3 regions of the Priestia sp. JV24 genome follow, and region 1 is predicted to be linked to each of the others. Evidence: predicted binding sites of a transcription regulator. Region 1 holds the regulator's gene; each other region holds the start of a gene.

Region 1 (11,327 bases):
TTAAGTAAAAAAGCCCCTACCAAACGATTTCCAAACGGTTTCGGCCGATTGGTTAATCTTGTTCTATTAGGAGCGGTTCTTGTAGTAGGGATTATGGCGTTTGAAACGATTAAAGAAGGATATCACCATATTCTTCATCCCACGAAGTCTTCAGGCTTTATTTTAAATATTGCAGTACTTGGCATCTCGGTGTTACTTGAGATGTTTGTCCTATTTAAGGCAATGAAAGAAATTTTGCACGATGTCGGAATGAATACTGCAGAGGTCAATGTTTTTACCCAAAGCTTTGTTCATTTAAGGAAAGCAAAGCCAGCAACCAAGCTGGTCTTTATGGAAGATCTGGTAGCTACTGGAGGAGGCGTATTGGCGTTAATAGCCGTTTTCATTTCACGGTTTACACCTTTTCACCAAGCTGAAGGAATTGCTTCTATTTTAATTGGGCTTATGATGTTTTTTGTGGTAGGACGAGTATTTTTAGATAATGCTGCTGGAGCGCTTGGTGAAGCAGATAAAGAAATGGAAATAAAAATTGGCGCGATTGTCATGCAAGATGTACAAGTGCGTGATATTCAAACATTAATGGTGATGAAAGAAGGAGAAGAGCTTCACGTTGAATTAAAAGTAGAAATTGATCCTTCTTTAACAGTGGCAGAAGCTGATGACATTAAAGATCGTCTGGAAAATCGTATTTTACAGGAAAAAGGAGTAACGGATGTCATTATTGAATTTGATGAAGATGATGGAATTCCGGACTGGGCGCCAAGTGATTTACAGCTTCAAAAAGAATAAAAGCAAGGAAGAAAACAACTGTTTTCTTCCTTGTTTTTTTAGCTATATACTTTTTCACGTACGTTCGGAGAATCTGTTGAAGCTTTCGAGAAGTTAATGGTTTCACGTACAACGTAAATAGGTCTATTTTTACTTTCATCGTAAATTCTTGCGATGTATTGTCCGACTAGACCTAAACCAAGTAGCTGAATACCGCTAAAGAAGGTGATAGCTACCATAATAGAAGTCCAGCCAGGCTGAATGTTTTTACCTATCAGCCAAACAATAATCGAATAACTTAAAACTAAAAGTGATACAAAAACCGATAATAAGCCAATAACCATTACTAAACGCAAAGGCTTCGTTGAAAACCCAATAATTCCATCTGAAGCAAACTTGATCATCTTTTTTAAAGGATATTTTGTTTCACCAGCAAAACGTTCATCGCGCTCATATTCTACATATGTTTGCCTGAAGCCAATCCAAGACATCATTCCTCGTACAAAACGATTGCGTTCAGTCATTTTTTTGAATACATCCGCTACTTTTCGGTCGATAATACGAAAATCTCCTGTATCTTTCGGGATTTCAATATCGGACATATAATTTAAAAAGCGATAAAAATACTTAGCTGTGGCTAATTTAAAAAAGGTCTCTCCGCTTCGTTTCTTGCGCTTTGCGTATACAATTTCATAGCCTTGCTGCCATTTAGCAATTAATTCAGGAATCATTTCAGGTGGATCTTGTAAGTCTGCATCAATAATAACGATAGCATCCCCTTGAGCATAATCAATGCCTGCTGTTACGGCAGTTTGGTGCCCAAAATTACGAGCAAAATCAATAACTTTTACATTAGAATCCATAGCAGCTACGTCCTTCAAGATTTCAATTGTTCGGTCTGTGCTGCCGTCATTGACGAAAATGAATTCATAGTTAATGTGGTTTTTATGCATGACGGAAAGCAGGCGATTGTAGCATTCATTAGCTACTTCTTCTTCAAAATACATAGGTACCACGATTGAAATTAGTTCTTTCATGCTTTACCTCCTATCGAGTGATTGTTTGTGTGCTTAAACGTCCATATTTTATTGAGGAAAAAATTGATAAACATTCCTATACAAGTAGACAACAGTTGTCCAATTATTGGATTAGCAGGTGTATAGTGTACAAGAAGGAATAAGCAAGATGTATTAATTGCTAAGGTAATAAGGTTTACGATGAAAAATTGAGCTAACATCCATTTATGTACAGTTGCTTGAAACACCCACGATTTGTTCCAATAGTAGCTGTTTATGACGCCAATGAAATAAGATAGTACGTTAGCCAATATATAATTCATATCAAAATGAATGAGTACTAAGTAACTGATAATGGTGAGCAGGGTATTCATTATACCTACAAATCCGAATTTCAGGAATTTTATCACGGTTGCATAATCCTTTCCATTTAATTTATCTCTTCACATTTTATCTGAGTTTTATTTTTAGTAAATCGTACTATTAAATAAGATAGAATCACTGAAATACCAAACCCTTCAAGCAGCATAAAGCTTGGAAAAATAAAGAATCGATAGCGAGTTTGAATTTCAATAAGCAAGTGAATAAGAACGTATCCTATGATTAGTAATAAAAACAGTGTATACGGATATTTATCCTGCTTCCTCAGGAATAAACATATAAGGCCAATAATGGAAAGAATAGTAGTTGAAACATAAATGATTCTTTCATAACTTTGAGCAGCACTAATTAATTTCTCTTTATTGAAAGGCACATCTTCTTGAGGAGTTAATGAAATGCTCCAAAATGTAGATGCATCCGTTCCTCCCCACATATTTAGGAATTTAATGTGAAAGAGATCTAAAAGTTGCTCTTTGTCTGCTACCCGCTCTTTAATTACCTCTTTTTCTGCTTCAGCTCGTTTTTCCCCAATTGGCATACCCATAAAACGACTAGCATCCTCTGAAGAATAGGAACCGCTTGTTTCGTAATTAAAGCCAATGACGAATTTCCATAAAGGATCTCTGTTACTTAAAGGATATTTAGAAATACCGCTAGCTACAAAAGAATAGTTGATCAGCGCATTTGCAATAAAAAAAGTAGCCAGTATGCCTACGAGATTTTTTCCTATTTTCTTTCGCCAAGCTTTTAACTCAGCAGCATCCTTCGTTTTAATGTAAGGTCGAAGAATTTGCAAGATGAAATAAATGAAAACAGCAACGATAATAATGGGTCCTAGAGGGCGCATTAAATTTCCTAACGACAATAAAAGGCCAATATAAAGCCAGCTAAACTTGTTATGAGCAAATCTTTTTATAATAAGGTAAAAAGCTGCATAAAATAAAAAAGTAGCTAAATGCTGATTAGTCAACACTGAGCTATAGAGAATGTTCGGAATGTAGAACGCATACAGAAAAGCTGCCATTCTCCCAGCAAGTTCGTTAAATACTTTAGCGCCAATTAAATAAATAAAAATAACGGTTCCAGTGGAATAAAAAATATTTAACAATTTTAATATAAAAATGTTATCTCCAAAACAGCGAATAATAACAGATTCATAGAATGAAAAGCCTAGCTGATATACCCATGTAGTAAAATAAACGCTTTGATTAAATTCATAATTTCCTTTTGCTATATTACGCGCGGCATCTAACATGACAAGAAAGTCAGATTTTACAGGCGTTTGAACAGAAAGCATCCATGCTAATCGAATACCTAAGGTCAAAACAATCAGTGAAATAAAAAAAACAGTTTTGTTCATGTATCTACTTGCAATAGCTATTAGAAAAATGACAAGGAAAGTGATAAATATTCCTTCAATAATAAATGAATTACTTAAAGCCAAGCCTTTTAATTCCAATGAATTTGTCATCGCACTATAACTGCCCCATAGAGACCAGGTAAGAATAATGACGCATAAAAAGATCAGGCTTTTGGATAAAAATGAGTTAAGCATATTACCTCCTGCAAATTATTTCATAGATAAGGTACAAAATTCCTACCCTATGATACCATATTTTATTATTTTGTATATATTTTTCTTATAGAGTATAATGTTAGATTGTTCTGAAATTGTAACAGCGGCATAACGTTTGATAAAAGAGTAAGCGGAGTAGGAAAAAGATTTCGTAATAGAAAAAGCTGTTTGCATCCATAAGTATGCGAACAGCTTTTATGTTTTAAATCGATCTTTTAATAAATTCCATAGGGAGCTCACTCCGAGACTAATGCTGATCAGAATTCCTGATAGAGCTACTATTAAAGCGATATATTCAAAGATAGAAAACTGCTTCATACTATCCCAATTGATGTTTCCCTTTAGCTTGCTAATAACTAAATTCATTCCGTAAATACCGGAAAGAACGGTATAAATCGTTAAAATTAATAATAAGTAATTGTGACGCTTGGCCGCGATTTTCTCTTGATTTTGATACAAAGTACCAAGGGTTTCTTTGACTTCTTGATAAAGAGAATTGATGTGGAAGATTTTTTTAAAGAGCTCAGAAAACTCTTGACCTTCTGTGCGAGAGCTAATTTCTAAAAATAAATATTTACCTGAAAATACGGTAATAGAGCGGATTAGTCGCTCAATGCCCTCTGAATTTTTATGAAACGTGAGCTGAGAATACTCATAAGATAGTTTTAGCAACACGATTTTATAGAAAAAATGCAAAAATAAATTATAGTAATGCTGGCCAAATAGATGATTCATCAAAAGCTGATCCGTTTTAGAGTCTGTCGATTTAGAAATACACGAAAACACATGGTCTGTTATAACGTAATAGGTTTCAGGAGCCCATCTGGAGTACACGTGTTTGGTATTATACGTTTTAATATACTCGTGGTTGTGTGCAGAGATAAACGGTTTCCCGTCAGGCGTATAGCTATTTAGCTGCCCAGTACGAAATAAAGTTGTGGAGTTAATCTCTTGCTCTTGATTTACCGTTACATAACTTAATACAAACATCCGTTCATCGATAAAATAAGGAAGGCTCCCTACATGCTGTTCACGCGTGGCTTCTTTTTTGATGTGTTCGTTCAAAAATGGCGCAAGCTGTGAAAAAATATAATCCTGTACTTTGCTATAGCGATGATGTTCATAGGTAATGGTGGATCCATGCTCTTCAGCAAGCTTCGGTTCTAATACACGAAAATGATTCATGAATTCTAAAATGTCATCATAGGTGTAATGATTATGACTCATCTCAGTGCGAATGGTCATGACGCCAATTTCAAAAGGACATAAAAAAACATCCACAGACAGCACGTTGCTAGACACGGTGGTGGAGGAAGTTTGTAGCGTAACGGTATGGTCTATTTTTTTTGAAAATCGAAGCAAGCCTTCTTTTTCGCAGGAATCAGGGAATAGAATACATTCAATGTAAGGAAGAAAATATTGATCCAAGCTATCATGAGATACGTAATACTGTTCTCCGTAGTATTCTTTTTCTACATGTTTGTTTTGAATGGAAAAAAACTCAAACAAATTTGCTTCTAGTGCATGAACAAGCTGCTCTTTATTTTTTCGGTCAAAGGAAAAAGGAAAAAGAAACATGTTCATTGCTTTGGTAGGTACAATGGTTTGAAATGGTTCTGTTTTCCTTGGTGTATTGGTCATAAACTACATCCTTCTTATAGTCGGTTGTATTTCCTTGTAAGAGTCGAGGAAATGCAGGTAGAAAGTAAAAAAGGTAAAACAAGATTTACAAAAACCGTTCTACCTGCCTGCGATGATTCAACGTATCATTTATAATATGCCAATTTTTTTAGAAAACAAACGTAAAAAAACCAACTAACATCATGATTAGTTGGTTTTACATACAGTGTCTGATTAGTGAATCGTGCGATATACACCAGTTACTTTTCCTAAAATCGTTACGTGGCGAAGAATAATAGGCGCCATCGTTGAATTTTCAGGCTGTAAACGAACGAAATTTTCTTCTTTAAAGAAACGTTTTACCGTTGCTTCGTTGTCTTCGGTCATAGCGACCACAATATCTCCATTATTAGCTGTTTGCTGCTGACGTACGATTACCATATCGCCATCTAGAATACCTGCTTCAATCATACTTTCTCCCATAATTTCAAGCATAAATACATGATCATCTGGAGAAACGAATTTATCTGGAAGAGGGAAATATTCTTCCACATTTTCAACGGCTGTTATAGGCAGACCCGCTGTTACTTTACCGATAACAGGAACATTAATGACATTGCTTTTAGGGATGTTTACTTCGTCTAGTTGAAGAACTTCGATTGCTCTTGGTTTTGTCGGATCTCTGCGAATTAACCCTTTGCTTTCTAAACGAGCTAAATGTCCGTGTACAGTGGAGCTAGAGGCTAATCCTACCGCTTCCCCAATCTCACGAACAGAAGGCGGATAACCTTTTAATTTTACTTCATGCTTAATAAAATCTAGTATGTCTTGTTGACGTTTTGATAGCTTCATATTTTTCACCTCAATTTTAGCTATTCTTTAGGTGAATTATACCACGTGATGTGTCAATATACAAACATAAGTTCGAAGAATTCCATTGACAGAAACAAATGTTCTCACTAAAATAAGAACATATATTCTGATAGGGGGATCATAATATGCAACAATTCTTACATTCTATGAAACATTACGCTATTTTTTTTGCAGTTATCGCTGCACTTACATATGTATTGACGCTGGTTTTAGGAGCGGATAAAGTAGATTTAGACAAATATTCAACGGTTACTATCACAAAAGGAGATACGCTTTGGGAATTGTCCAACAAGTATCATAATCACCATCATTTGACCACCAATGAATTTGTCAAATGGGTTGAAGACGTCAATGACTTAAACTCAGACACTGTCCAGTCTTTATCTCCTGGAGATAAATTATATATTCCTGTTTTAAAAAAAGAGTTACATAATCAAGTGGCAATTGAACAGTAGTGTGTAACGGTCGTTCCTGAATATTGTTAGAAGCCGAAAAGGTCGTGATAAAAGTGGATGCCATTATTTATTGCCGTGTCAGTACGGATAAAAAAACCCAAGAAACATCTTTACAGCGCCAGCAAGAAGAATTAAAAAAGCTTGCTGATCTTCACCATCTAGACGTAAAAAAAGTCGTAATGGAAAAAGCAAGCGGATATGAAGTAGACAGAGAGGGTATTTTGGATGTTCTTCATACAATGAAAGAAGAAAAAATATCTGTGTTGCTTATTCAAGATGAAACACGATTAGGCAGAGGAAATGCCCGAATTGCGCTGCTTCATGCTTTTCATAAAGAAAATGCTACCATCTATACGATTAGTCATCAAGGCCAGCTTCAGCTTTCAGAATCTGATTCAATGGTGTTAGATATTATTAGCTTAGTGGAAGAGCATCAGCGGAAATTACATAATGCTAAAATTAAAAGAGGAATGAAAAGAGCTGTAGAAAACGGTTATCGTCCGCAGCAAAATTTAAAAAATCAAGGAGTTAACTCGGGAAGAGAAAAAAAAGAAGCGCCAATTGAAGAAATTGTCCGCCTTCGTCATAACGGCTTAACCTTTGCTGAAATCTCAGTTACGCTAAAAGGTTTTGGCTATAATATTTCAAAAGCGACGGTACATCGCCGCTATCAAGAATACCAAGAGAGTGCTCAATCTCTTGATAAAACGAAAGAGATTTAGTAAGATGACTACATGTTGCCGGAACGGTTCGGTAATTTTAATTATTGATTATAAGGAGATAGGTTTTATATGCTATCAAAAGATAAACTTGCTCGTATTAATGCTCTTTCAAAAAAGGCAAAGGCTGAAGGTCTGACAGAATCTGAAGCGAAAGAACAGCAAGAGCTACGTCAGGAATATTTAAAAGTTTTCCGACAATCTATGACAAATCACCTTCATACGATTAAAGTTGTGGACGAAGAAGGTAAAGATGTTACGCCTAAGAAGTTAAAAGAGAGTAAAAAGAAGCGTCTTCACTAAGACGTTCTAGTAAAACTAGAGGGAATGTTCCCTCTAGTTTTTTGTATATTTTTAATAAGGCACACAAAAACTGTAAAAGTGGAAAATTTTTTGGTTCAAGTATTGTACAAATAAGCAAATCATTAGTATGATAACATATGTACATAGTTTTGAAAGGAATGAAGAGTATGACACAACGTATTGAAGATCTTTCGATTGCAACAATTCGTACTTTATCAATCGATGCGATTGAAAAAGCAAATTCAGGTCACCCAGGTATGCCAATGGGAGCTGCTCCAATGGCATATACATTGTGGACAAAATTTATGAACATCAATCCAAAGAATCCAAACTGGTTCAACCGTGACCGCTTTGTATTATCAGCAGGACACGGATCGGCACTATTATACAGCTTGCTTCATTTAGCTGGATATGACTTATCAATTGAAGACCTTAAAAACTTCCGTCAATGGGGAAGTAAAACACCAGGTCATCCAGAGTTCGGTCATACAGCAGGTGTTGATGCAACAACTGGCCCACTAGGACAAGGTATTGCAATGGCTGTTGGTAAAGCAATGGCAGAACGTCATTTAGCTGAAACATACAACAAAGAAGGTTTAGAAATTGTAGACCACTTTACGTATGGTATTTGTGGTGACGGAGACTTAATGGAAGGTGTATCTGCTGAAGCAGCTTCATTAGCAGCACATTTAAAATTAGGACGTTTAGTTGTTTTATACGATTCAAATGATATTTCTTTAGACGGAGATTTAGATCGCTCGTTCTCTGAAAACGTAGAAGATCGTTTCAAAGCTTACGGATGGCAAGTAATCCGCGTTGAAGACGGCAATGACTTGACAGCGATTGCAAACGCAATTGAAGAAGCAAAAGGCGATTTAATACGCCCAACGCTAATTGAAGTAAAAACAACAATCGGATTTGGTTCTCCAAACCACGCGGGTACTTCTGGCGTGCACGGTTCTCCATTAGGTTCCGATGAAACAAAATTAACAAAAGAAGCTTATGCATGGACATTTGAAGAAGATTTCTATGTGCCAGAAGAAGTGTATGCTCACTTCAAAGCTACAATTGCTGAAGATGGCCAAAAGAAAGAAAACGAATGGAACGATGTATTTGCACAGTATAAAGAAAAATACCCTGAACTAGGTCGTCAATTTGAACTAGCAGTAGAAGGAAAGTTACCGGAAGGCTGGGAAGAAACGCTTCCAGCATACGAAACGGGTTCAAGCCTAGCTAGCCGTGCTTCTTCTGGAGAAGTATTAAACGCAGTAGCACAAGCTGTACCTCAATTCTTCGGCGGTTCAGCTGACTTAGCTGGCTCAAATAAAACAATGATTAAAGGTTCAGAAGACTTCACTGCAGCTGATTACAGCGGACGTAATATCTGGTTTGGTGTACGTGAATTTGCAATGGGAGCTGCATTAAACGGTATGGCTCTACACGGCGGTGTAAAAGTATTCGGAGGAACATTCTTTGTATTCTCTGATTATCTTCGCCCAGCAATTCGCTTAGCAGCTTTAATGAAGCTTCCTGTAACATATGTATTCACACATGACAGTATCGCAGTTGGAGAAGACGGCCCAACACATGAGCCAATTGAACAATTACCATCACTTCGTGCAATGCCAGGTCTTTCAGTGGTTCGTCCTGCAGATGCAAATGAAACAGCTGCTGCATGGCGCCTAGCATTAGAATCAACTGACCGCCCAACGGCGCTTGTATTGACTCGTCAAAACTTGCCAACGCTTGAAGGTACAAAAGAAAATGCATACGAAGGCGTGTCTAAAGGTGCATATGTTGTATCTAAAGCTGGTAAAGACCAAGCGGATGCATTAATACTTGCAACAGGCTCTGAAGTAAGCCTAGCAGTAGAAGCACAAAAAGCATTAGCTGCAGAAGGCATTGACGTATCTGTAGTAAGTATGCCTGCATGGGACCGTTTCGAAGAGCAATCTGCTGAGTACAAAGAAAGTGTTATCCCTAAATCAGTGAAAAAACGTTTAGGTATTGAAATGGCTTCTACACTTGGCTGGGAACGCTATGTTGGAGACGAAGGACAAGTTCTTGGTATTAATCACTTCGGTGCATCTGCTCCTGGTGAAACAATCATGAAAGAATTTGGTTTTACAGTTGAAAATGTAGTAGCAAAAGTGAAAAGCTTGCTTAATGCATAATTCTTTTTCATAAGAAAGAGCGGACTCCTGTGGTCTGCTCTTTTTTTTCGACAAAAAAACAAAGGAATTTTTTCATCGATAGACAAGCATTGCGTACACCATTCGGTATAATGGTACAAAAAAGAACGAGCCGAAAGGGAGGATGAATCGTGAGAACGTATGAAGTATATTTAATGGAGGAAGAAGTTGCATCATCCTATTTTCGAAGAGAAAAGCTCATTTATCAGCTGCTGATTGAATATAGAATGAAACGTCACTTGCAGGAAACGCACTTACAAAAACAAGTTCATTACATTACTCGCCAACTGCCCATTTCATTTATTCAACGAGAATTGCTTCAGGCGTTTTCTCATTATCCTCATTTTTTTACTCATCAAGAGACGTTTGTGCTGGAATATCCTCATAAAAAAAGTCGAGCATCTATAAAATTAACGAATCGCTGTATAACAATTGAAGGAGATGGCAATGTTGATGCTGAGACAGCTTTTTTTGAAGTATTACGCAAGCTAGATCCTTGTTTTTTAGCAGTGAATTATGGAACGGATGAATACGGCTGGCTGAGGCCTGTGAAAACAAGAAAATTTGTGTAATTATTTAAGGAAATTGGAACGGAAATATTGTATAATAGCGTATGGTCTAGTACACTGTAAGTTAGACAACACGAAGGAGGAAGTAATACCATGGGAATGTATATTCTAGTTGGTGTTCTAGCATTAATTGTTGGGATAGCGCTAGGATTTTTCATTGCTCGTAAGTATATGATGAGCTATCTGAAGAAAAATCCACCAATTAATGAACAAATGTTAAAAATGATGATGATGCAAATGGGCATGAAACCATCGCAGAAAAAAATTAACCAAATGATGAAAGCAATGAACGGCCAAATTAAATAATGGTTAATTGGACAGACACTCTCTATTCAGAAGGGTGTCTTTTGTTTTATGATAGAGATAAGAAAATAGTTGTGGGGCTAGGGGGATACGATGAAAATTTTTCGAGAGTTATGGTGGTTTTTCAAACAGGAAAAAAAGTCTTATATAACGGGGATAGCGCTGCTCATTATTGTGGCAGCATTAGAACTTCTCCCGCCTAAAATTATTGGTTTAACGGTAGATGGCATTAAAGAAGGGACGCTGAATGGAAAGCGCTTAATGCAGATGGTTGGCATTTTGCTAGGAGCTGCTGTTGTGGCCTATTTCACAAGATACATATGGCGTATTATGATATTTGGTTCATCTGTTAAACTAGCCAAGCAGCTGAGAAATACCCTCTACACTCATTTTACCAAGATGAATCAGGCCTTTTATCAACGGCGGCGAATTGGGGATCTGATGGCTCATGCAACAAACGATATTCAAGCTATTCAACAAACTGCAGGTTCGGGCGTTTTGACACTCGTGGATTCCATTGTCACAGGAGGGCTTGTTCTATGCACAATGGCC
Region 2 (11,327 bases), on a different contig from region 1:
TGTAATTCTATTAAAAACGTAGAAACAGTTAAAACTGGGTTCGCAAAAAAGGAATATAAAGTATTCACGGAGTTTACCCTCTCTCTATTTCTGATGTATATACTCTTTATTTCGTTATATCACAAAATAATCCTTTTATTATGTAGCTGATCTTTTTATATGCCTCTAATTATTTTGTTCTTCATTCTTTAGTCGTACAAATTCATATACTAAGTTACGCTCTGCGTTGGATAACAACTTTAGGTAATTTTATTAAACTTAGTATAACAACTAGCCAATCAAAAAATTTAAAAAAGGAGTGTTCATAATGACGAAAGCAAAGCCTAGTTTTAAACATTACTGGAATGAGATTATACGAGGCCTTATTATCACCAAATAGTGTACAAATTCATCATGTAAAACTATAGAAAAAAGAATTCTATAGTAAGAACAGTCACTTAGTACGTTTAATACGAATATACGCGCGGAATACTAGAAAAGGACTGGCTATAAAAGCCCGTCCTTTTTTATGTTATCAAACGATTATTTATTTAACCAAAATTAAAAACTGATATTATTTGGCGGTACATTGTCTCCTTTTTCCTCTTTCTTGAGCTCAGATTCTATGTATGAATCTTTAGAGGACTCTCCCATACGCCAATAAACAAGAAAGCTGATGGCAATACACCCTGCTACATAGAAAAAGAAAAGTGATTCATGGCCGATACTTTTCAGCCATAGGGCAATAAATTCTGCAGTACCTCCAAATATGGCAACTGTAAGTCCGTACGGTAACCCAACACCAAGAGCTCGAATTTCTGTTGGGAAAAGCTCAGCTTTTACAATAGCGTTAATCGATGTATAACCTGTTACAATGATAAGTCCAACTGTCATTAATAAAAAAGCCATGACTGGGTTATGTGCTTGTTTCATAAAAAGAAACAGCGGTACAGTCAGCAATGTTCCCAAAATACCAAAGCTCATTAACAGCGGTCTGCGTCCAATTTTATCAGATAGCATACCTGCTATTGGCTGGATGACAACAAATACAAGCAGTGCACAGAAGTTAATCCAGCTTACAACTCCTTTATCCAGCCCTACACTGTTTACCATAAATTTTTGCAAATACGTCGTATACGTATAAAAAGCGACCGTTCCTCCTAATGTTAAGCCAATAACGGTCAACACTGCTTTAGGATGCTTCATAAGTGCTTTAATAGTCCCTGCATTTTCACGGCTTTCAGAGTCCATTTTAGAAAATTGTTCTGACTCATCCATTGTACGGCGCAGCCATAAAACGCTTAGCGCACCGATTGCTCCAATAACAAAAGGAATACGCCAGCCCCATGAAATCATATCTGCTTCACTAAGAACGTTTTGCAGAATAATTTGAACACCTAATGCCACCAGCTGACCAGCAACAAGCGTCACATACTGAAAGCTTGAATAAAATCCTCTTCGCCCGCTGCTTGCCATTTCAGAAAGGTAAGTTGCAGAAGTTCCGTATTCTCCTCCTAAGGAGATTCCTTGCAGTAAACGCGCTAGTACTAGAATAATAGGAGATAATAACCCTATCGTGCCATAGCTAGGAGTACAAGCGATAATAAAAGAACCGCTCGCCATAATGGTAATAGATAAGGTAAGCGCAGCCCGGCGACCATATCGATCCGCATAGCGCCCCATTAATAAACTACCGATTGGACGCATTAAGAAACCGACAGCAAAGATTGCCGCTGTGTTAAGCAGCTGACTTGTTGGGTCACCTTCCGGGAAGAATTGCGATGAAAAATAGACGGCAAAAGCAGAGTAAACGTACCAATCGTACCATTCAATTAAGTTCCCAACAGATCCTTTAAAAATATTACTTGTAATACGCCTGTTGTTTGCAGCTTCACTGGTATGAGCCATGAGTGATCCCTCTTTTCTTTGAGTGTTTAATGTTGATTCTCCTGTAACATGAAGTAGCAAGTAATTTACCAGCAAATCTTTTTAAACAGCTAGACTGTATTGCTTTTTATAAAACCTGTTCAACCAATTACTTATATAATGAGAGCGCTTAAAAAAGGTTGGGTAATTGATTTCAATATCATCTATAGATAATAAAATAAGCGGTTTTAAAAGCGGCGGCTGTCTATTACATATGTAGTGTTAATCCTCCCTTCCATTTATATATTGTACTATTGATTTATTAGAAAATATAATATTTTCTAATTATTTATACAAAAATTTTACAAAGTTCGGCTTTCTAATTTATATGACAAACAGAAAAAAAGCCATGTTCTTTAAGTGAGAACATGGTTAAGAAAATATTCTTATCAACTTGTGAGTGTAAGCTGCTTACATTTACATAATATGTAGAATAAACATAACTTGTACTAAGCTCTAACCTAAATTTAAGATAATTATCGAATTTTAATCTTATCCCTTATTATATATACAGCCATGGATGCTCTATAATTTTGTTGCATTGGCGACCTTAATTTGGCTCATTTGATTTTAAATTCACATAAAAAGCGTTCTATCCCGAGATATTTTTCACCTAAGCTTGTTGTTTGGAAACCAAACTATATAAAATAATGAATGAGAAGAAATACCCCGAGAACTGGAGCAGCAGCTAACATAAGGTTTATAGAATTTGTAATTCTCCACTTCTTGTCTGTTTTTGATTCCGTGGCCAGATTAGCTCTCATTCGATCACCGCTTACAGCTACTCCAGATATAATGATGGCTAGCCCTACTAATAGAATGAAAACGGCAAAAAATACTGTTTCTGAATTTACGTTTGCTATTGTACATCCTAATAAAAGAATAAAAGATAAGATGAATCCTCCAATAATTGATTTAATCATTTTTGCTTTCCTCCTAGCCTTTTTATAAAGTTTCCACACATTAACTATATAATATCATTTTTTCTATATTTTTACTTTTATTTCTGTTATCCCAACCGATAAAAAGACAGCAATTAAAGCCATTTAAAAAAAGCGAAACGCTTATGTCTAAAAGCGTTTCGCTCAAGGGAAATACATTTTAACTCTCTTTTGTGATATCTGCCGGACATATACGAATTACTTTTGATAAGTCACTTAATGTTAACTGTATCTGGTGACCTACACGCCCGCCTGAAAAGTAAATCGTTTCGCAGTCTTCTGCTGTAGAGTCAATGAAGGTTGTGAACTGCTTTTTCATTCCGATAGGAGAACACCCGCCGTGAACATATCCTGTAAGAGGCAACAGCTCTCTTTGAGGAATCATTTCCAAAGACTTTTCACCAGCTGCTTTTGCCGCTTTCTTTAAATCAAGCTCCTTTTCAACCGGTACCATGAAGACATAATGTTCTTTTGATTTCCCTACGGTCACCAGTGTCTTAAAGACTTTAGCAAGGTCCACTCCCAGCGAAGTAGCTACCTGTACCCCACTCAGCTTTTTAGTGTCATAAGAATAATAGTTGTACTCAATTTTTTTCTGATCTAAAATTCGCATGACATTCGTCTTATCTGCTTTTTTACCCATAATTATCACCGATACTATCATAACACGTTTTGTTTTCATATCTCCATATATTAGGATAGGTAGGTTAGTAAGGGTTATTTTGAGAAAGGCAGGCCGTTATAATGGCCTACCTTTTGGTATTGACTGAAGATACGTATAGGAATCTACACAAATTTTCATCTATTAATAAAGAAGAAAAACAGCGCAAGCATCTTTAGCTTTTACAATATTTCAATATACCCTTCTGTTCCATGTACACGAATTCGCTGTCCGTCTTTTATCAGCCGAGTAGCATTCTCTACTCCAACAACCGCTGGCAATCCGTATTCACGTGCAATGACTGCGCCGTGAGTCATCAGTCCGCCAACTTCCGTAACAAGCCCTTTTATCCCTACGAATAACGGGGTCCAGCTAGGGTCAGTAAAGGAAGTGACTAATATATCTCCATCTGATAGATTAGCATTTTCCATGTTTAAAATGACGCGCGCTCGCCCTTCTATCACTCCTGAAGAAACCGGTAAACCTACAATTGCTTGGGACGGAAGATTTTCTCGTTTGTAAACACCTGTAACAATTTCGCCATGAGACGTGATTACACGCGGCGGCGTTAGCTTTTCATATAATTTGTACTCTTCTTTTCGTTTGATGATGATTTGATCATTCATTTTATGTGTGCGCACGACTTCTTGAAGTTCTTCAAACGTCAGATAGTATATATCTTCTGTTTCAGAAATAACACCGGCTTTTACAAGCTGAGCGGCTTCTTTCAGCAGAGCCTGCTTATAAACAAAATAACGATTAATCATGCCATATTTGGGATATTCACGATAACCGATAAAATTTCGGATGAGATTAATCTTTTCTTTTGTTTCTTTTGCTTTTTGTTCACCATCCGGCAATTGCTTCAAGCGGTTTAATAGCTCTTGCTCTTTTTCCAAGGCTTCCTGCAGGCCTTTTTCAAATTTTTGCTTGCTAGCGTTAGCCTCAAAGTTTTTAATATTACCAAGAATTACAGGAATAAGTGCAGCCGGCTTTTCGCTCCAGCGAGTTTTCGTAATATCGATTTCGCCGGGACATCGCATTCCGTATTTGCTGAGATAATCATAGATAGCATCTCGAGTTTTCTCTCCGCCTTCAAACTCCACCAGGTTCTCCAAAAAGTTATCATCTTTTACGTGTTGTAAATAATGGATGACTTCTGGATAAGGACGAATTACATCTGCTACATCCAATAGCGCCAGACCCATTTCTGATGTAATATTGTTTGGTACAGATTGAGAAATCACGTCTGCTGCGTTTTTTTCACCTAGCCACGTCTCCATTTTTTCATTGATCCATGATGAAGCATCCATAGCGGCCATAAACACAGCTGTACTTTGTGGATCAAATAAAATCTTCTTTAATGTCCCGATATCTTTTGAAATAAAATCGACTAACTCTGACCCAGATTTCGTTTGGATGGTTTGCTTTAGCTCTTCTATTGATGCTTGATTCTTCTTGATCAAGTCAGAAACGATCGTCGAGTCGTTTTCGATTTGTGCCTTAGGCTTCATAGGCGGCACGCTTTTATTGCTTTTACCGGAACTTTGATCATTTGGTAAAGGTTTTATAAAGTCTCCTCGCTCTATTATGCTTGTAAGTGCGTCTTTCATGAGCGGATCATGTTGTCCCATCGCACCTAACATCATTTTTCTGCTGTCAGGTGACGCCAGCATAGGGGTGACATCAACAAACAGCCTTCCACCGGCTGTACGCATCGGTGCATTAGTTGTTAACAGAAAAAAAGACAATCCGAGTGGTTTCATGGCATCGGTCATCATTTGTTGATGTCCAACAGATATATAAACGCGATTTTCCTGATCATGTGCTTCAGGAATTGGATATAAAGTAGTGATTGGACGACTTTGGACAATATAAAATGTATCATCAGCCAAGCACCACTCGATATCCTGAGGACAATCAAAATAAGCTTCAAGCTGTCTTCCAACGCGTTCTAGCTGTAAAATTTGAAAGTCAGTGAGCGCTTGCGTTTTTTGTAGATCGAAATGAACTTCCTTCGTTTCTGTCCCGCCTTCTTTTAATCCGTAACTAGCTACCTTTTTAGCTGCTATTTTTTTATCGACGATTTTTCCTTCTTTTACTTTATAGCAATCGGCAGAGACCAAACCTGACACTAGCGCTTCTCCAAGTCCAAAGCCTGCATCGATTGATAACAGCTTTCGGTTAGAAGTAATTGGGTCAGCGGTAAATAAAATACCTGAAGCCTGCGGGAAAACCATTCGTTGAACAATGACCGATACGTGCACTTGACTATGGTCAAATCCATTTTTAATACGGTAGGTTACCGCGCGATTTGTAAACAGGGAAGCCCAGCATTTGCTAATGTGCTCAAGGATGGCTTCTTTGCCTCTAATGTTTAAATAGGTGTCATGCTGACCAGCAAAAGAAGCATGTGGCAAATCTTCAGCAGTCGCACTTGAACGAACTGCATAAGCATGCTCTTCCCCAAACTGAGAGAGAGAATGAATAACTGCTTTTACAACGTCAGAAGGAATTTTTATTTCCAGAATGATTTGGCGAATTTTTTCGCTAATTTCACCAATTTGATCTCGGTCATCAGCTTTTAGCATCGTCAGCTGGTTCAGTAATGCTTGAAACGTTTCATTTTGTTCAAGGGCTTTTTGATACCCGGCCGCTGTCACACAAAATCCTTCCGGTACTTGTATTCCTTGAATTTTTGATAATGCGCCTAAATTTAAGGCTTTTCCTCCAACAAGTGAAAGCTGTGTATTTTTTATTTCTTGAAAGCTAAGAACTAAAGAGTTCATTCAACATCTCTCCTAACCGGTAATGTTTTATTGATTTTACCAGCAGTAAATTAGAATAAACAGTCTATATCGGCGTTTTTTTATGTGGTATAATTAAAGTAGGAAGAGAAATACATACCTTTTTGTTTGCGGTTACATATTTAAAAGTTGTATAACTAACTTATCTAATTGATTCGTATCCTTTTTAAAGCAGGTAAGTACAACTTTGAAGGATTTGTTATTCTTCCTCATTTAACACTTTCTTTTTAGAGAATAAAATTTCAACATCTCTCCTCATTTTAACCCTTCTTTCATTTGGTCACCTGAAGAGTCTAGTTCATTAGATGATTAACTCTCTTTTTTTGAATTATTCCGAAACCATAGTATTACGAATGTATCTCTTCGCTCGTTTTCTAGCAAGTGTATAAATAATCACCTGCAGCACAAGCGCCGCAAGGCTTATCAGTACTACTTGTTCGACAGAATTAAAGGGCGAAAAATATTTCTCCCATTTAGAATCCGGAAGCCTTAATGCGTTATAAAAATATGAAGTACTAAAAGAAATTATATTCCCTAAAATAAGTGATAAATCCGCTCTAATAAGCCCACTTAGATAAGACAGTGCTAGTGTAACTATGGCCATGATTATATAGCTTACCTTTGAATCATCCTCAAAATCTTTTCGCATAGATAAATAAACATATGGAATGCAGTAAATGGTAAAAATTATAAAAGGAAGTAGTCTTCTCATATAGTAATCTCTCCAATATTTAGGATTCGACATAGTTCTCTATTATTATAAATTACCGAAGAGAATTTTTTCCAGTTTTTTGTACGCAGAGAGTGTAGAAATACTTATATGTATCATGATCGTTTGTAGAATCATTCCTTAGGGCAAAGTAAAAAAGCACGCTTATGAGTGCTTTTTTACAGCATATTTATTTAAACAGGACGTGTGTTTTAATCGAACATTTTCCGTTTACTGGTAACAATTACTTCTTTATTTTTCTCCTAAAATGGCTACAGGGCTAAATACCTCGTAATGAATACGTTCGTTTGGTATATCCCATCTATGTAATGCTTTAAGAATAGCTTCCATAAACGGAATCGATCCGCAGAAATAAAAGACAGCTTCTTTTGAAGGAACAACGGATTGTAACAATTCTAAATCAATATAACCCTCTTTATCAAAATCAGTGCCAAGTCGATCCCCTTCATTAGGCGAGCTATAACAGATGAAGGAGGTAACATTTTCGTGGTTGTATGTAGAACTCATTGTTGTTTCTCCCCTAAAAAACTAATTTTAGATTATGCATGCATTATATTTCCTGTATGCTCCAATAAAAGAAAAAACGGTTTTTCCCCTTTGTTATAAATTAATGATTAGTAAAAGTTTAGGCCTAATTTTTCATAAAAACACTAATACGTAAATCTTATGTTTGTTAAGAAAGAACGCTTATGAATTTGATTTCTTCTCAATAAAGTAACAGCATAGTTGGGTACGCTCAAAGAGAAAGCTGGCTTCTAATAATCGTTTATAATTTACTGCCTTCATGCATCTAACCTATACGAACCGAACATCGATAAGTACGTTTAATCTCATTTTATTCTTTAACTCAAATGCATCATCAATGAAGACAATTAGTTTCCCTTGGGAGTCAATAAACTGAATGAATCCTGTCTCTGTTATGCATTGACCTTTCTTGTAATATGTAAGGTAGACTTGTTTATTTGTATGTAAGGCTTCAACCAAGATGAAATTAATCTGTTCCATTTGATCTTCTGTTAAAAAAGGTTGAGGTACCTCTGCTTGTTTTTTTATCATTTCCTGTAATCCTCTGTATTGCTCGGGCATAGTGGCAAACGGTCGCCATTTTTTCATTCCTCTGTTTTGCATGTCATCTTCCTCCTTTATGCTTTATGACCTCCTAAAAGGCCGTTTCGATAACGAGCTGTTGAATGCTCGAGATGGCTTGAAGCTCGCAGAACGCTATTCTTCCCATAACGCATACGAATTTCATCAATTGTTTTAGCAAGCGCATAGGTTCTTTCACGCTGGTCAATATCTTCAAATAAGCTCATTTGCTCTTCTTCTTGAATACTAGTGTTCGATAAAGAAATTCCAATCGATCGAATGGGCATTCCGCTATCAAATGTGTGTAGGATGGTTAAACAATAAGGAAAGATATCTTGACTTAGACTCGAGGCCCGCCCCATCTTCTTTTGTCTTGAGAAGCCGCCACCTGTTTGTTTGCTGTAGCCAATGGATAAATGAATAGTTTGTGCCACGACTTGATGCATACGTAAACGAAAGCACACATCGTCTAATAGTTCTAATAGCAGCAATTCTACTTCTTTTCGATTTGTATAGTCTCGAAACAGAATTTGACTCTTCCCGAATGATCGAGAGCTCGGAATATACACGTCAGAAATGCGACTAAAATCAATTCCATTTGCATGTTGGTGGATTTCCTCTCCTAAGACACCAAATTCTTTACGTATCATCTCTACAGAAGAAAGAGCGAGTTCTTTTATGGAGTGAATACCTAAACGATTTAAGCGTCTTTCCGTAGCGGACGAGATTCCCCAGAAATCCTTCATTGGGTGAATCGACCATAATTTGAAAGGAATATCTTCGTATCGCCAATAAGCTACCCCTGTTGTGCTATTCTTGGCCTCATGATCTAAGCTCACCTTAGCCAGTAAGAGATTGGGACCTATGCCTGCAGTAGCTGTCAGCCGTGTTTTGCGATAAATCTCGTTAATGATTTTACGGGCTAATTCTTTTGGTGTGCGAGCGAATAAATGCAAAGAAGCTGTGGCATCAATAAACAACTCATCAATGCTATACGCATGAAAATCCTCAGGAGCCACATACTGTAATACCAAACTAGAAACATAGTTCGAAGCCTTGACATACCTTTCCATGGATGGATTTACGACATGGATATCTTTCCTTCTAGGAATGTCGAAAAGACGGCTGCCTGTTTTGATCCCTTCTTTCTTTAATAAGGGTGTGGCAGCTAACACAACTGATCCCGACCGCTTTGTATCTCCTACAACTGCCAACCTTGTTTTTAATGGATCTAGCCTACGTATCACGCATGAAACCGAAGCAAAGAATGCTTTCATATCAATACAAATAATGACCCTGTTTGGTAGATATTCATAATCCATTGGAATAACTCCTCAAATAAAGAACGTTTGTTCTCTATTATATACGAACAAACGTTCTTTGTTCAATAAAAACTCTAAAGTTTTCCCGATTATTGTTAATATAATAGAAGACAAGAATATCACGAGTAAATTTGGAAGATAAAGGAGATAGCAAATGAATAAGAAAATGACTAACTATATTATCTTTTTTTCATGGTTTTTGTTTTTAGTTCTTTTATGGATTATCTTCTCATTTTTTAAAGGTGAAAATGGACAGTGGTGGTCTATGTATCGTTTAAATGCAGACAAATACGGCCTTTGGGCTTTAGAGATTTCTTACATAAAGTCTAGTATTGCTGCTTTTATCTCATTAGCAATAGCTTATATAGTGAGTTTTGGATTCAAAAGAAAAAGATAAGGTCAAATCAAGTGCTTTGAAAGTAATATACATCGTTGGCTTTAATCGGAATAAGAAATAATGATAAAAAGACCTTAATTAATATGTTAATAAGGTCTTTTCAGTATCTATAAAATTTATTATGTATTTTATAGATATTAAATAATTGATTTTACTTTTGGATGTTTAGCCCATTTTCAAAAGCTTTATAAGTTTCGTAGTACTATATTTATAAACTTTCTTGCATGTAATTAAATCTCATTAGTTAACAGAATAATATACGCGTTTTGAATATTATTTATGGTCTTCTCAAAAGATAATAACCATATTAAACTACTTAATGTACGCGATTTGAATAAAGATTTTGGTTTTTAATATTATTTTTATTTTAACAATGCATAATGAACGGAAAATTGATAATTTTTTAAATTTTATCAAAAAAGTTTATTTTTTATATTGAAATATGTAATTTGACTGTTTATAATACAAAAAAGATAAGTTATTTGCAGTTTAAGTTGTCTGAAAATTTAATTTTTTATGAAGAATATTATTAATGGGGGTTTCACCGTGTCAAACAAAGTACCGTTTTCTTTTATAGTAATCATTGGTTTAATGTTATTTGCATTATTTTTTGGAGCTGGAAATTTAATATTCCCTGCCATGCTCGGTCAGTTAGCGGGAGCAAATATCTGGTCAGCAAATGCGGGTTTTTTAGTTACTGGAGTAGGCTTGCCTTTACTTGGTGTACTAGCTTTTGGATTCTCCGGAAAGGAAGATTTACAATCATTAGCAAGTCGCGTACATCCTATCTTTGGTTTAGTATTTACAACTGTTCTTTATCTAGCTATTGGACCTTTATTTGCTATCCCACGAACAGGTAATGTCTCTTTTGAAATTGGACTTAAACCTTTCATTTCTGAAGGCTCTAGTTCTATAGCTTTACTCATATTTACTATTATATTTTTCAGTATTACATGCTTTTTTTCTCTCAATCCGGCGAAAATTGTCGATATTGTCGGAAAATTCTTAACGCCAATTAAATTAACATTCATTGGAATTCTAGTTCTAGTAGCTTTTATTCATCCTATTGGAAAATTTCAAGCACCTACAGAAAAATATGTAACAAACTCTTTTTTTAATGGATTCCAAGAAGGATACCTAACAATGGATACTCTTGCATCTTTCGTTTTCGGAATCATTATTATCAATGCAATTAAAGAAAAAGGCGCTAAAACAAAGAAGCAAATTATAACTGTTTGCCTAAAAGCTACGGGAATTGCTGCTATTATTCTTGCAACTATCTATTCTGCCCTTTCATATATGGGTGCTTCAAGTGTAGAAAAGCTTGGGCATTTAGATAACGGAGGTGCGGTCTTAGCAAAAGTATCTAATTATTATTTTGGAGAATACGGAGGCGTACTGCTAGGCTTAATGATTACAGTAGCTTGTCTGACAACTAGCGTAGGACTTATTACTGCATGCTCTTCTTATTTCCATAA
Region 3 (11,327 bases), on a different contig from region 1:
AAAAAGCTACAGGTGAAATCGATGAAGATACAGCAGCGCTTTTACAAACAAAACTTCTAGAAAAAATTAAATCAAAAGATGAAGATCGTCAGCTTCAAACGGCTTTAAAGCTAGCTAGTCAATAAGAAGTAGAAAAAGTTCCGTGCTTTTCCAAAGCACGGAACTTTTTTAGTAAAAACAACATTGTCGGTTAGTGATGCATTTTGATAAAATAAAGAAGCCTATGATACATAACAATCAATCGTAAATGTTGTAATAAAAATGTGAAAAATACAGGTGGTGAAAAAATGGATTTTGCATTAGAGCTTTTAAAAGGTATCGGACGTTTGTTTTTACATCCGTTAACTTATTTATTTCTGCTCGTCTCGTTTTTTGTAGGTCTTTCTCGCGTCAAGAGAGAGCGTCAGAATTTTCATGTTCGCGTGTTTGATTTTATTTTAGAAGCAAAATATTTATTTTTTCCAGGTATCATTATTGGGTTGATTTTATCCGTTGTTACCGTGTTGCTAGGTGTCTATGTATCTATAGGAATGATTGTACTTGTAGCTGTTTTAACTTTTATCATAAGCGGCCCTTGGACGTTTAAATGGCTTTCTCCTTCTTACACCGTAGGACTGGCTGTGCTTGCAACCTTGGTTATTCCGGCATCTGGTTTCGGTGAAGGATTTATTCAAACGTGGTCTGTGCAAGCTCATAACGCAGATTTACCTTCTCTGACTATTTTAATGTCTCTGCTTGTATTAGCAGAAGGATATTTAATTTGGAAATTTGGAGCAAAAGGTACGTCTCCAGCCATTGTGAAAAGTAAAAGAGGGCAGGAAATTGGAGCTCATTACTCTCAAAAATTATGGGTTGTCCCGCTTTTTGTCTTAATTCCAGGCAGCGCCATTACGTCTGTGTTTCCATGGTGGCCTGTGTTATCTATTGACGGAACGTCATTTAGCCTGTTTTTTGTTCCTTTTGCTATCGGTTTTTATCAGCGAATTCAAAGTATGGTGCCGTTTAAATCTATTGAATTTACCGGTAAGCGTGTATTAGCATTAGGCGTGGGATTAACGGTCATTACGATTGCTGCCATTTTTTATCCTCTTGCCGCTGTAGCTGTTGTTATTCTAGCGATCATAGGAAGAGAGTGGATTCGTTTGCAGCAGCGTCGGAGCGATGAAAAAGCGCCCGCACTATTTACTAAGCGTACACAAGGTTTGGTTGTGTTAGGAATCATCCCTCATTCTCCGGCAGAGAAAATGGGTTTGAAAGTAGGAGAAGTGATTATTAAGGTAAATGGAATCGCTGTATCTGAAGTCCATAAATTTTATGAAGCATTACAAGTTAATAACCGTGCTTTTTGTAAGCTAGAAGTTATTGACGAAAATGGAGAAGTTCGCTTTACTCAGCGAGCATTGTATGACAACGAACATCATGAACTAGGTATTTTGTTTGTACACAATTATACAAAACGTGATTCACAAGCTGGTTAAAAGACGGATAAAAAGGAGAAATGTTTGTGGAAGTCAAAACGATTGCCGCAGTTTTTCTACCCGCCATATTGCTTGTTCTGTTTGCTAGAGTAACATATAACTTATATGTTGCCACAGCGCTGACGCTTTTGTTGATAGCTGTTTCTGTATATAAAGGGTACGCAGATTATCCGCTTATTATTTTAATAGATTTACTTTCAGCAGCCATCGGTTTTATATATGCAAAAAGCATGCTAGCAGCTGGAAAATAAAGATTGTTGGTTTGATGATAAGTTAATCGCTTATTATTAAACTGTACACAAAAGCTCTCTGCACAACGTGGAGAGCTTTTGTGTGTAAAAAAGTGAGTTAGAACTTATAACAATATTGTTTCGGTTCATTTAATGAGCGAGTATAATCAAATTAATTAGACAAATATGTTTATTTGTAAAATATTTTAAACACTTATGTATAAATTTATTTAAATAAGTGTACAGAAATGTGAGGAGGGTATAGAAAAATAAAATTATTAATCTGAAAATTTAGTTTATTTTTTTAATTTTAAAAAATAAAAGGAGGTTTAGGATTGATGGAAGTATTAATGAGAACGATGTTTCAGTCGCTTGGCAAAAATCATTCAATGAACAAATTAGCTAAAAAGTATGGATTGAGGATGGGGGCAGCTCGTTTTGTTGCTGGAGACTCAACCGAATCAGCAATTCAAACATCTAAGGAGCTTAACAATAATGGAAAAGTTGTTACACTTGATCATTTAGGAGAATTTGTTTTTACAGAAGAGGAAGCCAGGTTGTCTACTGCCATGTGCATTCAGACACTAGAAGCCATTGCAGAATCGGGCGTTCAATCAAATTTATCATTAAAGATGACTTCTTTAGGATTGGATATTAGCAAAGAGCTTTGTATGGAAAATATGCGCAGAATTCTACACACGGCCAGAATGAATAATATTTTTGTTCGAATTGATATGGAAGACTACTTGCACTGCCAAATCTCCCTTGATATGTATAAAGAATTACGCAAAGAATTTGATAATGTTGGAATTGTGATTCAAGCGTATCTTTATCGTACAGAACAAGATATGAATGACTTACATCAATATCAAGCTAATTTACGTCTAGTAAAAGGAGCTTATAAAGAATCACCAGAAGTATCATTTCCAGAAAAGAAAGACGTAGATGAAAACTATAAAAAAATCATTAAAATGCATTTATTAAATGGTCACTATACAGCTGTAGCAAGTCATGATGAAGAAATGATTCAGTACACAAAACGATTAGTAAGAGAAAATAGTATTTCAAATGACCAATTTGAGTTCCAAATGCTTTATGGAATTTGCGTAGAGCTGCAGGACCGTCTAGTAAAAGAAGGATATAAAGTCAGGGTTTATGTTCCTTACGGCATTGATTGGTTTGGGTATTTCATGAGACGCCTAGCCGAACGTCCCGCCAACGTATGGTTCGTGCTGAAAAACTTCGCGAAATAAATTTCTAATTAAAGGGGACTGGTTGAAATGACAGTAAGTACAAAAATCTCAGTTTTTAAAAATGAACCGTTTACTGATTTTTCGTTAGAAGAGAATAAACAAGCGATGCAAGCGGCGTTAATGAAAGTGAAAAAAGAATTGGGACAAACATATCCTCTCACGATTGGAAAGGATAAAATCTCAACAGAAGAAGTGATTGTCTCTACGAACCCGGGAAAAGTAGATGAAGTGATTGGGAGAGTAAGCCGTGGCACTAAAGCTTATGCTGAGCAGGCAATGCAAGAAGCATCAGCAGCATTTCAATCATGGAAGCACGTCCCGCCTGCTGAACGTGCTGATTATTTATTCAAAGCAGCAGAGCTGATGAGAAAAAGAAAGTATGAATTTTCTGCCATGCTCGTTTATGAAGTGGGGAAAAACTGGGCAGAAGCTGATGCGGATACCGCGGAAGCTATTGACTTTATGGAATTTTATGCGCGAGAAATGATTCGTTTAAGTGAAACGAATGAGCATCGGCCTTTAACGCCGGTAGAAGGTGAAACAACAGAGATGACGTATATTCCTTTAGGAGTAGGAGTAGTCATTTCACCTTTTAATTTTCCGCTTGCCATTATGGCTGGAACGACTGTAGCTGGAATTGTATCTGGAAATGCGGTTATTTTAAAGCCAGCTGATTCTGCACCGGTTATTGCTGCGAAATTTGTTCAATTAATGGAGGAAGTCGGTCTTCCGTCTGGTGTTCTAAATTTTATCCCTGGAGATGGCATAGAAGTTGGAGAATATTTAGTCGAACATCCTCAAACTCGTTTTATTTCTTTTACGGGATCAAGAGAAGTAGGATGTCGTATTTATGAACGTGCTTCAAAAGTACAGTCTGGACAAATTTGGCTGAAACGCGTCATTGCTGAAATGGGAGGAAAAGATGGCGTTGTAGTAGATGAAACGGCAGACTTAGACGCGGCAGCGCAAGCGATCGTAGCATCTGCGTTTGGATTTCAAGGCCAAAAGTGTTCCGCTGGCTCTCGAGCGATTATTGTAGAATCTGTTTATGAAGAGGTTGCCCAAAAGGTAGCCGCATTAACAAAAGAATTAACCGTCGGACTGCCTGAAGACAACCCTTCTATGGGACCTGTTATTGATCAAAAAGCGTATGAAAAAGTATTGGCCTACATTGAAATTGGCAAAGAAGAAGGAAAGCTTATTGCCGGGGGAGCTAAAGCTCCCGGAAATGGCTATTATGTAGAACCTACAGTATTCAAAGATGTGGATTCAAAAGCACGAATTATGCAAGAAGAGATTTTTGGACCGGTCCTTGCGTTGACAAAAGCAGCTAACTGGGAAGAAGCCATTGAGATTTACAATGAAACTGATTACGGTTTAACGGGAGCCTTTTTCTCTGAAACCGAAGAGAGAATTCAAAGGGCGTTAGCTACCATGCACTGCGGTAACTTATATATTAACAAAAAATGTACAGGAGCATTAGTTGGTGTTCATCCTTTTGGCGGTTTTAATATGTCCGGAACGGACTCGAAAGCCGGAGGGTATGATTATCTTCTATTATTTACACAAGGGAAGATGACAGCGAGAAAACAGAAATAAGTTCAGTCTATAGGAAATCAAAAAATTCGACACGAAGCATCTTTGGCTTCGTGTCGAATTTTTTGATTAGTTTAATCCATATTCTTTGATTTTGTTGTAAAGGGTGCCGCGTGAAATGCCAAGCAGATCCGCTGCTGCACTTTTGTTTCCATAGGTTTTTTGAAGAGTCTCTTCTATTAGCCTAGCTTCTTGGAGAGAATCTTCTTCTTTTTGAACTTCTGTGAAAGAACTTGCATCCTTCAGGTTGTCAGGAAGGTGCGTAAGGGTAATCAACGACTGATCACTTAGAAAAGTCATTCGTTCAATCGTATTTCTCAGCTCGCGAATATTGCCTGGCCAATCGTATTGCATAAAGGCTTCGAGAACTTCAGAGCTGATGAAAGGAGCCTTCTTTTTATACTTTTTACTAAATTCCTGTACAAATTGCTGAGTTAATGCTTCAATGTCTTCTTTATGGTCTCGAAGCGGCGGAATGATAATATTAATGACGGTCAGCAAATAGTAAAGGTTTTCATGGAATTCACCGGCTTTTAGCAACTCTTCCAAAGGCGTCGTGGTAGAGGCTACAATTCGGGTTTGAACTTGAATTTCTTCCGTGCCTCCAACGTGATAAAAGGATCGTTCTTCCAAGTAACGGAGAAACTTAACTTGAATTTCGAGAGGCATTTTATCAATTTCTTCAATAAATAGCGTCCCGTTATGAGCCTGCTCGAGTTTTCCTGCAATGGTTGTTGGATCTTCTGAAAAGACATCTTTTTGATGACCAAAGAGCTCAATTTCCAAGAGTCCCGATGGAATAGTCGCGCAGTTTAAAGATAAAAAAGGTTCTTTATGTTTGGATCCGCCGTAGTGAATGGCCTGAGCCAGCATTTCTTTCCCAGAACCAGGTTCTCCTGTTAATAAAATAGGCATATCTGTAGATGCCACTTTTTTGGCAATGTCAACGGCTTGCTTAATTTCAGGACTGATACCCGCGAAAGAAGAAAATGGATTATCTTTTGGAATGAGAAGAGACACATCAATTTCTTCATTTAATCGTACAATATTGGTAATGTCATGTTCGGTTGCGACTCCACCTATGACTCGGTTATTTCTTATAATAGGAGATGCATTGATGAGCACGTGAGTTTGTTCATTAGGACGATGATACGTTCCGCGCACAGGACGCCCTTCATTTAGAATCGTATGTAGAATGATGGATTCATCTTTGAAATGCTCTCCGATTTTTCTCCCCATAATATCATCTCTCTGAATCTTATACGTATGTTCCGCAGCAGTATTCCACAAGATTACATTTCCTTCATTATCGACCGCTGTCACTGCATCATTAATGGTTTCTGCCAATGTATCAAAATAGGAAGCTAATATCTCATTTTGGCTCTGCAAATGTGTAATCCACTGTGAAGGTGTTACAAGTCCTATTGTGGTTTCTTGGTTTTCTGCTTGAATGAGGACTGGTCTGTTCCAGTTTGTGTTGGCTTGTAAATTGGCTAACGTAGAAGTAGAAGATGAAGGCCAATTTGTATCCGCTATTACTTTTTTTATGGACGATGCCTCGTCATGACCTGTTAAAAGGTATCGTTCATCTTTTTGTATTACATAAAAGGTACTTGCTGTGACTACAACGAAGTCGTAGTTGGAAAGTTCAGATGTCACTTTAGCTAAAGAAGTTGATTCTTCAACTGTTATAAAGGAGTTATTTATAAGAACTTGATCAACGCTTGCCATACTAAACCCCTCTCAGTACATATTTTTTATACTGTATCATAATTTAGAAATTGGCGCAAAAGCCTATTTTTTTCAAACAATCATGCAGCTTACTTTCTTTTATTGCTTTCATCCAAAGAGTTGTATTTCCTTCGAAAAGGGTAGTATAAGAATTTAGTGGGTAATAAAGTAACAGGGTAAAAAATAAAAACAAACAAACACTATATAAGATTAATACTGATTAGTTTCATTTATGAGTATAAAGTGATAAAATACGAATATCAGTTCGTGTTTTCGGTTTTTACATATCGTAATAAAAAATAGATAAAACAAGAAAATGGAAACGGAGGCCTTCATTTGAAAGATCAGTTTGAATTAGTATCCCCATATCAACCGCAAGGTGATCAGCCAAAGGCAATTGAAAAGATTGTGAAAGGAATTAAAGAAGGTAAGCAGCATCAAGTTTTATTAGGTGCTACAGGAACGGGAAAAACCTTCACCATGTCTAATGTTATTAAGGAAATAAATAAGCCGACATTAATTATGGCTCATAACAAAACGCTTGCTGGTCAATTGTACAGTGAGTTTAAAGAGTTTTTTCCTAATAATGCAGTCGAATACTTTGTCAGTTACTATGATTACTATCAGCCTGAAGCCTATGTACCTCAAACAGATACATTTATTGAAAAAGATGCAAGCATTAATGATGAAATTGATAAACTTCGTCACTCGGCAACTTCTTCTCTTTTTGAACGAAAAGATGTCATTATTATTGCCAGCGTATCCTGTATTTATGGCTTAGGGTCTCCGGAAGAATACAAAGAAATGGTCGTATCTCTTCGAGTAGGAATGGAGAAAGAGCGTAATCAGCTGCTTCGTACGCTAGTAGATGTACAGTACGAAAGAAATGATATTGACTTTAAACGCGGAACGTTTCGCGTTCGCGGTGATGTTGTGGAGATTTTCCCTGTATCTCGAGATGAACACTGTATTCGCGTCGAGTTTTTCGGTGATGAAATTGACCGCATTCGAGAAGTTGACGCTCTAACAGGAGAAATCATTGGTGATCGTGAACATGTAGCTATCTTCCCGGCATCTCACTTTGTCACGAGAGAAGAAAAAATGCGTGTTGCCATTCAAAATATTGAAAAAGAACTAGAAGAACAGCTAGAGAAGCTAAAAGAAGCAGGCAAGCTTTTAGAAGCGCAGCGCTTGGAGCAGCGCACGCGCTACGACCTAGAAATGATGAGAGAAATGGGCTTTTGTTCGGGAATCGAGAACTACTCTCGTCATTTAACGCTTCGTCCCGCTGGTTCTACACCTTATACACTGCTGGACTTCTTCCCTGAAGATTTCCTTCTTGTTGTGGATGAATCACACGTTACGATTCCTCAAGTTAGAGGAATGTACAATGGAGACCAAGCACGTAAACAAGTGTTAGTAGACCATGGTTTCCGCTTGCCGTCCGCATTAGATAACCGCCCGCTTAAATTTGATGAATTTGAACAGCATATTAACCAAATTGTTCATGTTTCTGCAACACCAGGTCCTTACGAACTTGAGAAGGCACCTGATGTGATTGAACAAATTATCCGTCCAACGGGATTATTGGATCCAAATATTGAAGTTCGACCAATTGAAGGACAGATTGATGATTTAATTGGAGAAATTCATGATCGGATTAAGCGAAATGAACGAGTGCTCGTTACGACGTTAACAAAGAAAATGTCTGAGGATTTAACGAACTACTTAAAAGAAATTGGCATTAAAGTTCAATATCTTCACTCTGAGGTGAAGACGCTCGAGCGTATTGAAATTATCCGAGAGCTGCGGCTTGGAAAATATGATGTGCTTGTAGGAATTAACTTACTTCGTGAAGGTTTAGATATTCCGGAGGTTTCGTTAGTAACCATATTAGATGCCGACAAAGAAGGATTCTTACGTTCAGAACGATCGCTTATTCAAACCATCGGACGTGCTGCACGAAATGCTAATGGACATGTCATTATGTATGCAGATCGCATCACAAACTCCATGGACATTGCTATCAATGAGACCAAGCGTCGTAGAAGTATTCAAGAAGCTTACAATGAAGAGCATGGTATTACACCGACAACGATTCAAAAAGAAGTTCGAGGCTCAATTCGTGCAACAGTAGTAGCAGAAGATACAGAAACGTATGAAGAAGCACCGGCATTTGATAAGCTCAACAAAAAAGAAAAAGCAAAGCTCGTAGAAGAAATGGAACAAGAAATGAAAGAAGCAGCCAAAGCGCTTAACTTTGAACGCGCAGCTGAGCTTCGTGACTTGATTCTAGAATTAAAAGCGGAAGGGTGATAAAACATGGCGATGGAAAAAATCGTGGTAAAAGGTGCACGAGCCCACAATTTGCAAAATATCGATATTGAAATCCCACGAGACAAATTAGTGGTATTAACAGGGTTATCAGGTTCTGGTAAATCTTCTTTGGCATTCGATACAATCTATGCAGAAGGACAAAGACGTTATGTCGAGTCGCTTTCGGCATATGCAAGACAGTTTTTAGGTCAAATGGATAAGCCGGATGTAGATTCAATCGAAGGATTGTCGCCTGCTATTTCAATCGACCAAAAAACAACGAGCAGAAACCCTCGTTCAACCGTCGGAACTGTGACGGAAATCTATGACTATTTGCGCCTTTTGTTTGCTCGTGTAGGAAAGCCGATTTGTCCTAATCATGGAATCGAAATTACATCTCAAACGATTGAGCAAATGGTAGATAGAATTTTAGAGTACCCTGAACGCACAAAGCTTCAAGTACTGGCACCTGTGGTATCTGGCCGAAAAGGCACCCACGTAAAAGTGTTAGAAGATATTAAAAAGGAAGGGTACGTTCGCATTCGAGTAGACGGAGAAATGCGTGAAATAACAGAAGAAATTGAACTGGAAAAAAACAAAAAGCACTCCATTGAAGTAGTGATTGATCGCGTTGTTGTAAAAGAAGGTGTAGCCGCTCGTTTGTCGGACTCTTTGGAATCAGCTCTTCGCCTTGGAGAAGGGAAAGTAATTATTGATGTGATAGGTGAAGAAGAACTGCTTTTTAGTGAGCATCATGCTTGCCCAAAATGTGGTTTCTCCATTGGAGAGCTTGAGCCCCGCATGTTTTCATTTAATAGTCCGTACGGGGCGTGTCCAACTTGTGACGGGTTAGGCACGAAATTAGAAGTGGATAAAGATTTAGTTATTCCTAACTATGACTTAACGCTTCGTCAGCACGCAATTGCACCTTGGGAGCCAACAAGTTCTCAATACTATCCGCAGCTGCTTGAAGCCGTATGTACACATTACGGCATCGATATGGACGTGCCGGTGCGAGATATCCCGGAACATTTATTTGATAAAGTATTATATGGCAGCGGTAAAGAAAAAATTTACTTTCGCTATGAAAATGATTTTGGCCAAGTAAGAGAAAATCATATCGAATTTGAAGGCGTGCTTCGGAATGTAGAGCGCCGTTATCATGAAACAAGTTCAGATTATATCCGTGAGCAAATGGAAAAGTACATGGCTCAGCAAGCTTGTCCAAAATGTAAAGGAAATCGCTTGAAACGGGAAAGCTTAGCGGTGCTTATTGACGAAAAGCATATAGGAGATACAACCCGCTTCTCAGTAAAAGAAGCATATGATTTTTTTGAAAGTCTCAGCCTATCTGAAAAAGACATGAAGATTGCGGATATGATACTGCGTGAAATTCGTGAGCGTCTAAGCTTTCTTATTAACGTGGGACTTGATTACTTAACATTAAACCGCTCTGCTGGAACTCTCTCAGGAGGAGAAGCACAGCGGATCCGTTTAGCTACTCAAATTGGTTCTCGCTTGACGGGGGTTCTTTATATTTTAGATGAACCTTCTATCGGTCTTCATCAGCGTGACAATGATCGCTTAATTCGCACAATGCAAGATATGCGCGATATTGGAAATACGTTGATTGTTGTAGAACATGACGAAGATACGATGATGGCAGCTGATTATTTAATTGATATCGGACCAGGAGCCGGAGTACACGGGGGTGCTGTGGTTTCTCAAGGTACGCCTCAGGAAGTGATGGAGGATGAAAACTCTTTAACGGGTCAATATCTATCAGGAGAGAAGTTTATTCCTCTTCCAGCGGAAAGACGGTCAATAGATAAAGATCGAATGATTGAAATTATAGGAGCAAAAGAAAACAATTTAAAAAATGTAAAAGCAAAGCTTCCGTTAGGTATGTTCACGGCTGTTACAGGTGTATCCGGATCAGGTAAGAGTACGTTGGTAAATGATATCCTTCATAAATCATTGGCGCAAAAGCTGCATAAAGCAAAAAGCAAAGCAGGAGAACATAAAGAAATCAAAGGCATTGAACACTTAGATAAAGTCATTGATATTGATCAGTCTCCCATAGGCCGTACGCCTCGTTCGAACCCTGCAACGTATACAGGTGTATTCGATGACATTCGAGATGTATTTGCCCAAACAAACGAAGCAAAAGTGCGCGGATATAAAAAAGGCCGTTTTAGCTTTAACGTGAAAGGCGGCCGCTGTGAAGCTTGTCGAGGAGACGGTATTATCAAAATTGAAATGCATTTCTTGCCAGATGTATACGTCCCTTGTGAAGTCTGCCACGGCAAACGATATAACCGTGAAACTTTAGAAGTGAAATACAAAGATCAAAACATTTCAGATGTGTTGGATATGACCGTTGAAGACGCGCTTCACTTCTTTGAAAACATTCCAAAGATTAAGCGGAAGCTGCAGACAATTTACGATGTAGGACTTGGCTATATCACGCTTGGACAGCCGGCTACTACTTTATCCGGTGGAGAGGCACAGCGTGTAAAGTTAGCCTCAGAGCTTCACCGCCGCTCAACAGGAAGAACGCTGTACATTTTAGACGAACCGACTACCGGTCTTCATGTCGATGATATTGCACGATTATTAAAAGTGCTCCAGCGTTTAGTTGAAAATGGAGATACAGTTCTAGTGATCGAACATAATTTAGACGTCATTAAAGCTGCTGATTACCTGCTTGATTTAGGGCCTGA

The links. The regulator LexA, encoded in region 1, represses DNA repair genes until DNA is damaged. The targets are predictions, from matches to a motif close to CGAACATATGTTCG.
Region 2: OK414_RS09550 (Y-family DNA polymerase) is a predicted target of LexA. The motif match lies at 9,497-9,510, and genes of this name have one in related genera.
Region 3: uvrB (excinuclease ABC subunit UvrB) is a predicted target of LexA. The motif match lies at 6,543-6,556, and genes of this name have one in related genera.

The regions. Positions count from the first base shown of each region.
Region 1 is NZ_JAPCIN010000023.1:15,177-26,503, reverse strand. It holds gene OK414_RS21425 (cation diffusion facilitator family transporter) at 1-789, shown strand, start outside; gene OK414_RS21420 (glycosyltransferase family 2 protein) at 828-1,805, opposite strand; gene OK414_RS21415 (GtrA family protein) at 1,802-2,194, opposite strand; gene OK414_RS21410 (glycosyltransferase family 39 protein) at 2,215-3,720, opposite strand; gene OK414_RS21405 (hypothetical protein) at 3,937-5,382, opposite strand; gene lexA (transcriptional repressor LexA) at 5,596-6,213, opposite strand; gene yneA (cell division suppressor protein YneA) at 6,360-6,689, shown strand; gene OK414_RS21390 (recombinase family protein) at 6,743-7,411, shown strand; gene OK414_RS21385 (DUF896 domain-containing protein) at 7,481-7,711, shown strand; gene tkt (transketolase) at 7,879-9,885, shown strand; gene sirA (sporulation inhibitor of replication protein SirA) at 10,035-10,475, shown strand; gene OK414_RS21370 (YneF family protein) at 10,566-10,778, shown strand; gene OK414_RS21365 (ABC transporter transmembrane domain-containing protein) at 10,869-11,327, shown strand, end outside.
Region 2 is NZ_JAPCIN010000015.1:40,672-51,998, reverse strand. It holds gene OK414_RS09590 (alpha/beta hydrolase family esterase) at 1-68, opposite strand, end outside; gene OK414_RS09585 (MFS transporter) at 541-1,887, opposite strand; gene OK414_RS09580 (DUF5316 family protein) at 2,544-2,828, opposite strand; gene ybaK (Cys-tRNA(Pro) deacylase) at 3,007-3,489, opposite strand; gene ppsA (phosphoenolpyruvate synthase) at 3,690-6,296, opposite strand; gene OK414_RS09565 (hypothetical protein) at 6,643-7,026, opposite strand; gene OK414_RS09560 (hypothetical protein) at 7,276-7,551, opposite strand; gene OK414_RS09555 (YolD-like family protein) at 7,840-8,172, opposite strand; gene OK414_RS09550 (Y-family DNA polymerase) at 8,187-9,452, opposite strand; gene OK414_RS09545 (hypothetical protein) at 9,607-9,849, shown strand; gene brnQ (branched-chain amino acid transport system II carrier protein) at 10,396-11,327, shown strand, end outside.
Region 3 is NZ_JAPCIN010000024.1:144,696-156,022, reverse strand. It holds gene OK414_RS26455 (S41 family peptidase) at 1-125, shown strand, start outside; gene OK414_RS26450 (PDZ domain-containing protein) at 288-1,478, shown strand; gene OK414_RS26445 (DUF2198 family protein) at 1,505-1,729, shown strand; gene OK414_RS26440 (proline dehydrogenase) at 2,047-2,961, shown strand; gene pruA (L-glutamate gamma-semialdehyde dehydrogenase) at 2,989-4,560, shown strand; gene OK414_RS26430 (sigma-54 interaction domain-containing protein) at 4,627-6,288, opposite strand; gene uvrB (excinuclease ABC subunit UvrB) at 6,625-8,604, shown strand; gene uvrA (excinuclease ABC subunit UvrA) at 8,611-11,327, shown strand, end outside.